3 regions of the Blautia sp. HCP3S3_C12 genome follow, and region 1 is predicted to be linked to each of the others. Evidence: riboswitches for the same ligand, from Rfam matches in the RefSeq annotation. Region 1 holds a riboswitch; each other region holds the start of a gene.

Region 1 (2,269 bases):
CCTTGCCGGTTACCAGAAAACAGTATGTGGCGGAGAAATATCTGCTGGGAGCAGGGCTTACGGCTGCAGCGTGGGGAATTGAAGCAATAACGGGAGTGATCTGTAAAGGTGTGGCAGAGCTTCAGGGGTGCCTGAGTGAGAAAATTATTGACACTCTGATATACATTCCACTGGCGCTTCTTATGTTGTCAGTATCGCTCCCGCTTGTAATACATTTTGGAGCAGAAAAAGGACGTTATATTGCAATGGTCATGTGGGCTATTATAATTGCCGTAGTTTATATTCTGATAAAAACAATGGGACTTTCAGCAGACGCAGTCGGTGCATGGCTGAATGGACTGAACTGGGGAATGGTATTGGCCGGAGTTGTATTATTTACAGTAATTGTATATATGGGATCTTTTTGGATTGGTGTCCGGCTTATGGAGAAGAAAGAATTCTGATGTGTCTCGAATATGGTTGTAATTATAAAAGCAGTGTGCTAAAATTATATCAGCGTAATTGAATAGCTGTTAAGTGAACATTATCATACGCAGATTTTGTGTATGATAATGTGAGAGGGAATCAGGTGAAATGCCTGAACGGTTGCGGCCACTGTATACAGAAAAAAGCGGGATTGTAATATGTCATTGCATAAATATGTGAGAAGGCGGAATCCGGCTGCCAGAGAGTATCTGGAAATATTTCTGATACAATATTCATGAACTGCTGAAGCATGGATGTTGTATCAGTTTTTATTTTATGGGAACTTTCTGTGATCTGTGAGTCAGGAAACCTGCCTGACAGCGTAAAGAAGGAGCTTCCGTAAAAAGTATCCGTTATTCTTATCACTTCTATTTTACTTTTTCTGAAGTCCCATCTTTTCGGTTACACGAACAGGTAAATAACATATACGAAAAGAGAGGAAGTCAAATGAAAAACAGGTATTTATCCACAAGAATCATGGCAATTATGATGGCAGCAGCTATGGCAGTTTCCGCAGCTCCGGCAGCTTTTGCAGCAGAGAGAGCAGACTCTGAGACAATCAAAGAGGACAATCAGCCGGCAGCAGATGCAGACTCTGATACACAGGAAGATGCAGACGCACAGGATTCAGCAGATGCAGATAAGACAGCAGACGCAGAAGGTACAAAGACAGAATATCCTCTGACCATCACAACCTATGATTATGATGGAAATGAAATCGAAACAACCTATGAAAAGGCACCGGAGAAAGTTCTTGCTGTATATCAGGGAAGCATTGAAACCATGCTTGCACTTGGCCTGGAAGACCGTCTGGTAGCTACTGCAGGTCTTGACAATGAAGTTCCGGATGAACTTAAAGATGCATTTTCAAAAACAAATTATCTTGATGAATTTACCCCATCCCTTGAGACTGTAACGATGTTGGAGCCAGACATGATCTTATCCTGGAGCTCCCTGTTTTCTGATAAAAATCTCGGAAATGTAACAGACTGGATCGACAAAGGCTGCAACACTTATTACAACACAAACACACGTCCTGACGGAGACAGAACTCTGGAAAATGAATTTACAGACATCTTAAATCTTGGAAATATTTTTGATGTACAGGACAAAGCACAGGCAATCGTAGATGATGCAAAGGCAGTGATCGATAAAACTCTTACAGCAACAGCAGATGTAGAAGAGAAACCAAGCGTAATGGTTCTGGAACCTCTTGGAGAAGATATCACAAACTATGGTGCAAAGAGCCTTGGTGGAGATATGGTAACACAACTGGGTGCGACTCTGGCAAATCCGGATGCTTCTACAGCAGGAAAAGAAGATATCATTGCAGCAAACCCTGATGTGATTTTTGTTGTATACATGCCATATGCAGGTGATGATCCGGAAACTGTAAAAGAAAGCCAGCTTGCCGTTATCAAGGATGATGAAGCACTTCAGAGCCTTGACGCTGTAAAGAACGGTCGTGTTTATCCGATCATGCTCAGTGAAATGTACGCAAGTGCAACACGTACACAGGATGGTATTGAAACTTTCGCAAAAGGATTATATCCGGATGTGAATCTTGACTGATTGAGGAAATAACAGTGAAAGAACAGGTTTCACAGATAAAAAAAGGCAGTGTGCTCAGGACATCCATGTATGTGGCAGTTCTTATCGGGCTTGCGGCATTTTTGATTTTTTCCATTCTTGCAGCAATCACTTTTGGAAATGCAGATCTGTCACTGAAAGATGTTTACAGTGTCATTGCATATAAATTGTTTCATATCAAAAGCTTGTCCGCCTATGCAGAAGGCGCAGTTCA
Region 2 (2,269 bases), on a different contig from region 1:
TTTTTGACCACATGCTGGACGGCTTTACCAGACACGGACTTTTTGACCTGAACGTAAAAGTAAAGGGAGATCTGCAGGTAGATGACCACCACACCATTGAGGACACCGGAATTGTACTGGGAACAGCATTAAAAGAGGCAATCGGTGACAAAAAGGGCATAAAACGCTACGGAAGCTGCATCCTTCCTATGGATGAATCCCTGGTGCTCTGCGCCATTGACCTGTCCGGCAGACCCTATTTTGCCTGGGATGCAGAGTTTACCGCTGACCGGATCGGAGATATGTCTACAGAAATGGTGAAGGAGTTTTTCTACGCTGTTTCCTATTCCTGCGGCATGAACCTGCACATCAAAGTCTTAAGCGGCGGCAACAATCATCATGTGGCAGAAGCCATGTTCAAAAGCTTCGCCAAGGCACTGGACGCAGCTACCTCCTATGACCCACGGATCACAGATGTACTTTCCACAAAGGGAAGTCTGGCATAAAGGAGGCACATATGAATAAGAAAATCCATCCTGCACAATCTGAGGAGAAGGCCTTTACCTGGGCAGATTTCAAGCTGAACAGCGACGGAATGGTACCTGTAATCGCACAGGACTATGAGACTGGTGAAGTACTAATGCTGGCTTATATGAATGAAGAGGCCTACAATACCACTGTGGAGACAGGAAAAATGACCTACTGGAGCAGAAGCCGCAATGAACTGTGGACCAAGGGTCTGACCTCCGGACATCTCCAATATGTGAAATCCCTTACCCTGGACTGCGACAACGACACCATCCTGGCAAAAGTAGACCAGGTAGGAGCTGCCTGCCACACCGGAAACCGAACCTGCTTTTTCAAGCCATTGTATCAGGATTGAAAATGTCTGAAAAATGCGAAATGTTTTTTGGTAATTTTCGTCTTATTCTTGACAATCTGTAAAATTTGTGGTAAAAAAAGAGTATCCGAATTGAATATGTGCAAGAGTTATAACGTTAAGGTTACATCCTAATGGATGTGCAAAAGGGAATCCGGTGAGAATCCGGAACGATACCGTCACTGTGTAAGGGAGCTGTTTTTCAGAACCACTGGTTTACCGGGAAGGGATAAGCAGCGATGAACGAAGTCAGGAGATCTGCCTTGACGTGGAATTTGGGGTCTGCGGTTTACAGTACCTTTGTTCTCATGACTTACATAGTTCTTATCGTATCCTGCCGGATGTTTATGTTATGTCCGGTATTTACGAAATCCGATACAAACCGTGTATAATGAGAAAAGTAACAGCTGCAGAGATGCGGCTGTTTTTCTTTGCATACATCTGTCCGGAAATATTTAATTATTAAAAGAGGATAAACACCATGAAAAGAAAATCTATGTTAGCCTTATTGTTAGCAGTATCAATGACTTGCTCTATGACAGCAGCTACCGGCACAGTTGCATTTGCTGAGGACGCAGCTACAGAAGAATCCGCCGATGACGCAGCTGCTACAGATGACGCAGAAGCTACAGATGATACAGCAGCTGATGCTGCAGAAGCTACAGATGATGCTTCCGCAGATGCTGATGCTTCTTCCGATGACCAGAAGGCAGCTGATGAGGTTGGCGCACTGATCGATAAAATCTATGTTCAGGAAAGAACAGACACAACAGATGATGACTGTAAGGCAGCCAAAGAAGCATGGGATAAGCTGACAGATGCACAGAAGGAACTGGTAACTGGCGAGAATGCAGATCCTGACTACTTCGGCCGTGACACAGGAGATGCTTCCAAGGATGATCCACGCAACCAGGATGAAATCGGTGAAAACGAGCTTTTAGTAGTAAGCTTTGGTACCTCCTTTAACGACAGCCGTGCAGAAGATGTCAAAGGTATTGAGGATGCACTGGCAGCAGCATATCCGGACTGGTCTGTAAGAAGAGCTTTTACAGCACAGATCATCATCAACCATGTACAGGCAAGAGATAACGAAGTAATCGACAACATGCAGCAGGCACTGGACCGTGCAGTAGCTAACGGTGTTAAGAACCTGGTTGTGCAGCCTACTCATCTGATGCATGGTGCTGAGTACGATGAAATGACAGAAGCAATTGATGGATACAAAGATAAATTTGAATCTGTAGCAATCGCAGAGCCAATGCTTGGTGAAGTTGGCGATGACGCTACCGTGATCAACGATGACAAGAAAGCAGTTGCCCAGGCAATTACAGATGAAGCCTGCAAGGTAGCCGGATTCGATGATATGAAGGCAGCCGCAGATGCTGGTACAGCATTTGTATTCATGGGACA
Region 3 (2,269 bases), on a different contig from region 1:
GTAAGCCTTCCGAGAACTTCTTATGAACAGCAGAATTGTGGAACAGAAGTATCTTACGCAGATGCGCAGCCAGGTGATCTGATCTGTTATGGCGGCCATGTGGCAATTTATATGGGAAATGGACGTATTGTACATGCATCCAACTCTGTAGACGGCATTAAGATCAGCGACAACGCTGCATACAGAACAATTGTATCAGTAAGAAGACTTGTATAATCTGCAAAAGATTATATCCGATAAAAAATAATGAGGAAAGACCGGGTGACGTCCATATGTGTTGTTGCCTGGTTTTTTATTTGAAAAAATTTTTAAAAAGTATATAAAAAAGTTTCTGAAAAACTTTGACAAATAGTTGACATTCTCTAACAGTGATGCTATTATAAGGACAGTATAATTCCATATAGAACATATTAAGTGCTGATACTGTTATTTATACAGTACAGAGAGAGGGAATCAGGTGAGAAACCTGAGCGATCCGGTCACTGTAACAGAGGAGCAAATCTCGCAGATCCATTGTGCCATAGCATGAGAAGGAGAGAGGAGCGATGAGCCTGGAGCCAGGAAACCTGCTTAGTATGGCGAGGTTAAACTTCCGTGTAAAGTGTAACAACCAACTCCGTTGAATCCGCAGCTTCGGAGCGTTGTCTGCTTTTTCGAAGGCAGACATTTTTTATGGAATGCGCCTGTTCTTTATGAATTATACATGATTAAATGGCAGGCGATACTACTTCGGAAATATTCGTTCCCTCCGCGCACTCATGAACGGATTAATCTTCTACCCCGGAGTAGCATCGCTCCCTCTTTATTATGGAGAAAATCATAGATTGATCTGTTGTCTGCCTATTTGGAAGAAGGGAATAAGATATGGAAAAACCATATTGGGAAGATAAAGAGTATTCTTTTTTCAGTCATAAAAAATGTGAGTTTTTTCCCTGCCATAAGGGAGCAGATCCTGAGGATTTTAACTGTTTGTTTTGTTATTGCCCTTTATATGCACTGGGGGATCAATGCGGTGGGAATTTTCGATATACAGACAGTGGGCTGAAGGACTGTACCAACTGTCAGCTTCCTCATAAGAGAAAGAACTATGGATATGTGACCGGGAAATATCAGGAACTGGCTGAGCTGATGAAGAAAATGCGTGCAGATCAGCAGTAAGGCTGGCTGACCGGTGAAAATAAAAAAGATCGTCAATGGATATTTATATGAGAAATATCTGTTGATGATCTTTTTTTGTATACCTGCATAAGAAATGGTATGAACACATATTGGAAACAACTAACGGGTTTGAAGAAATACCTTCAGTCTGGGAATCTGATTGTTCAGAATCAATGATTCGGGAAAGCCGGTTTGGTGAACGAACTCTGCTGCATAGGTAAAATCTCCTACATGCTCTTTTCCATGGCTGTCGCTGGATAAAACAATGGGAAGCTGATATTTAAGGCAGCAACGAAGGATTTCTGCGTTATTTGCCCTGGTGTCACCGCGGTATCCGCCGGGAGTCAGTGAGACTTCGTTGATTTCAAAAATTACATTTTCTCTGCTGGCTGTATAAGCCAGTGCATCGTAATCCACCGGAAAAGCCGGGTTATCACAATGGCCCAGAACCTTTACGGCAGGATACTTCATTGCATTCTGGTATGCAAGAGTATTCTCTTTGACAGTTCCGGATCTGTAGTTCTGGCCATGCATACTTATGATAGCGTAGTCCAGATTAGACAACAGCTCATCACTTAGATCTACATGTCCCTGAATGTCCAGAATATTGAGTTCTACGCCATAAAGTACTTCTACACCAAAACGCTTTCTGGGGCAGAATGGCAACCCGCGGAAATAAGAAGATGTGCCGGAAGCAAGAGTACCGGGACCGTGATCAGTGATGCCCAGAAGCTTCATACCTTTGCGTCCGGCTTCTTTTGCCATATCGGAAATTGTGCAGGAAGTACCGTGTCCGCTTGCAATGGAATGTGTATGGATATCTGCAAGATACGTAAGGATCATCCCCTTTTAAATAAAATTAATGACTGTTTTGCAGAGATATTCTGAAAAAATATATATAACAATTATGACAGAAAGAAGAAAGGTTGTCAATTGGGGTTCGGAATAAAAACAACTAAATTTTACAAACAATTCAAACAAAAAACAACATAGAAACAGTTTGGAATATGTTGTTTTTTGTTGACCTTATGAGGCGAATGAGGTATAATGATTTTACATGAGTACATGAAAAAAAGTGAAAGAAATTTGTCTGAGCGCCGGGAATGGCAAT

What was found. A riboswitch is a leader RNA that binds a small molecule or an ion and turns the genes downstream of it on or off. The one in region 1 is predicted to bind cobalamin.
Region 2: linked by a shared signal. The riboswitch ahead of ACTNDS_RS15220 (sirohydrochlorin cobaltochelatase) and the one ahead of ACTNDS_RS13650 (ABC transporter substrate-binding protein) in region 1 are both predicted to bind cobalamin.
Region 3: linked by a shared signal. The riboswitch ahead of ACTNDS_RS06765 (cysteine-rich small domain-containing protein) and the one ahead of ACTNDS_RS13650 (ABC transporter substrate-binding protein) in region 1 are both predicted to bind cobalamin.

Annotation. Positions count from the first base shown of each region.
Region 1 covers NZ_JBQHWC010000020.1:14,047-16,315, forward strand. Annotated here, with positions in the region: gene ACTNDS_RS13645 (ABC-2 transporter permease) at 1-443, shown strand, start outside; cobalamin riboswitch at 522-797, shown strand; gene ACTNDS_RS13650 (ABC transporter substrate-binding protein) at 913-2,037, shown strand; gene ACTNDS_RS13655 (FecCD family ABC transporter permease) at 2,052-2,269, shown strand, end outside.
Region 2 covers NZ_JBQHWC010000025.1:33,159-35,427, forward strand. Annotated here, with positions in the region: gene hisB (imidazoleglycerol-phosphate dehydratase HisB) at 1-485, shown strand, start outside; partial or broken gene hisI (phosphoribosyl-AMP cyclohydrolase) at 542-862, shown strand; cobalamin riboswitch at 964-1,139, shown strand; gene ACTNDS_RS15220 (sirohydrochlorin cobaltochelatase) at 1,341-2,269, shown strand, end outside.
Region 3 covers NZ_JBQHWC010000005.1:94,601-96,869, reverse strand. Annotated here, with positions in the region: gene ACTNDS_RS06770 (NlpC/P60 family protein) at 1-216, shown strand, start outside; cobalamin riboswitch at 396-588, shown strand; gene ACTNDS_RS06765 (cysteine-rich small domain-containing protein) at 865-1,158, shown strand; gene ACTNDS_RS06760 (phosphatase) at 1,279-2,001, opposite strand.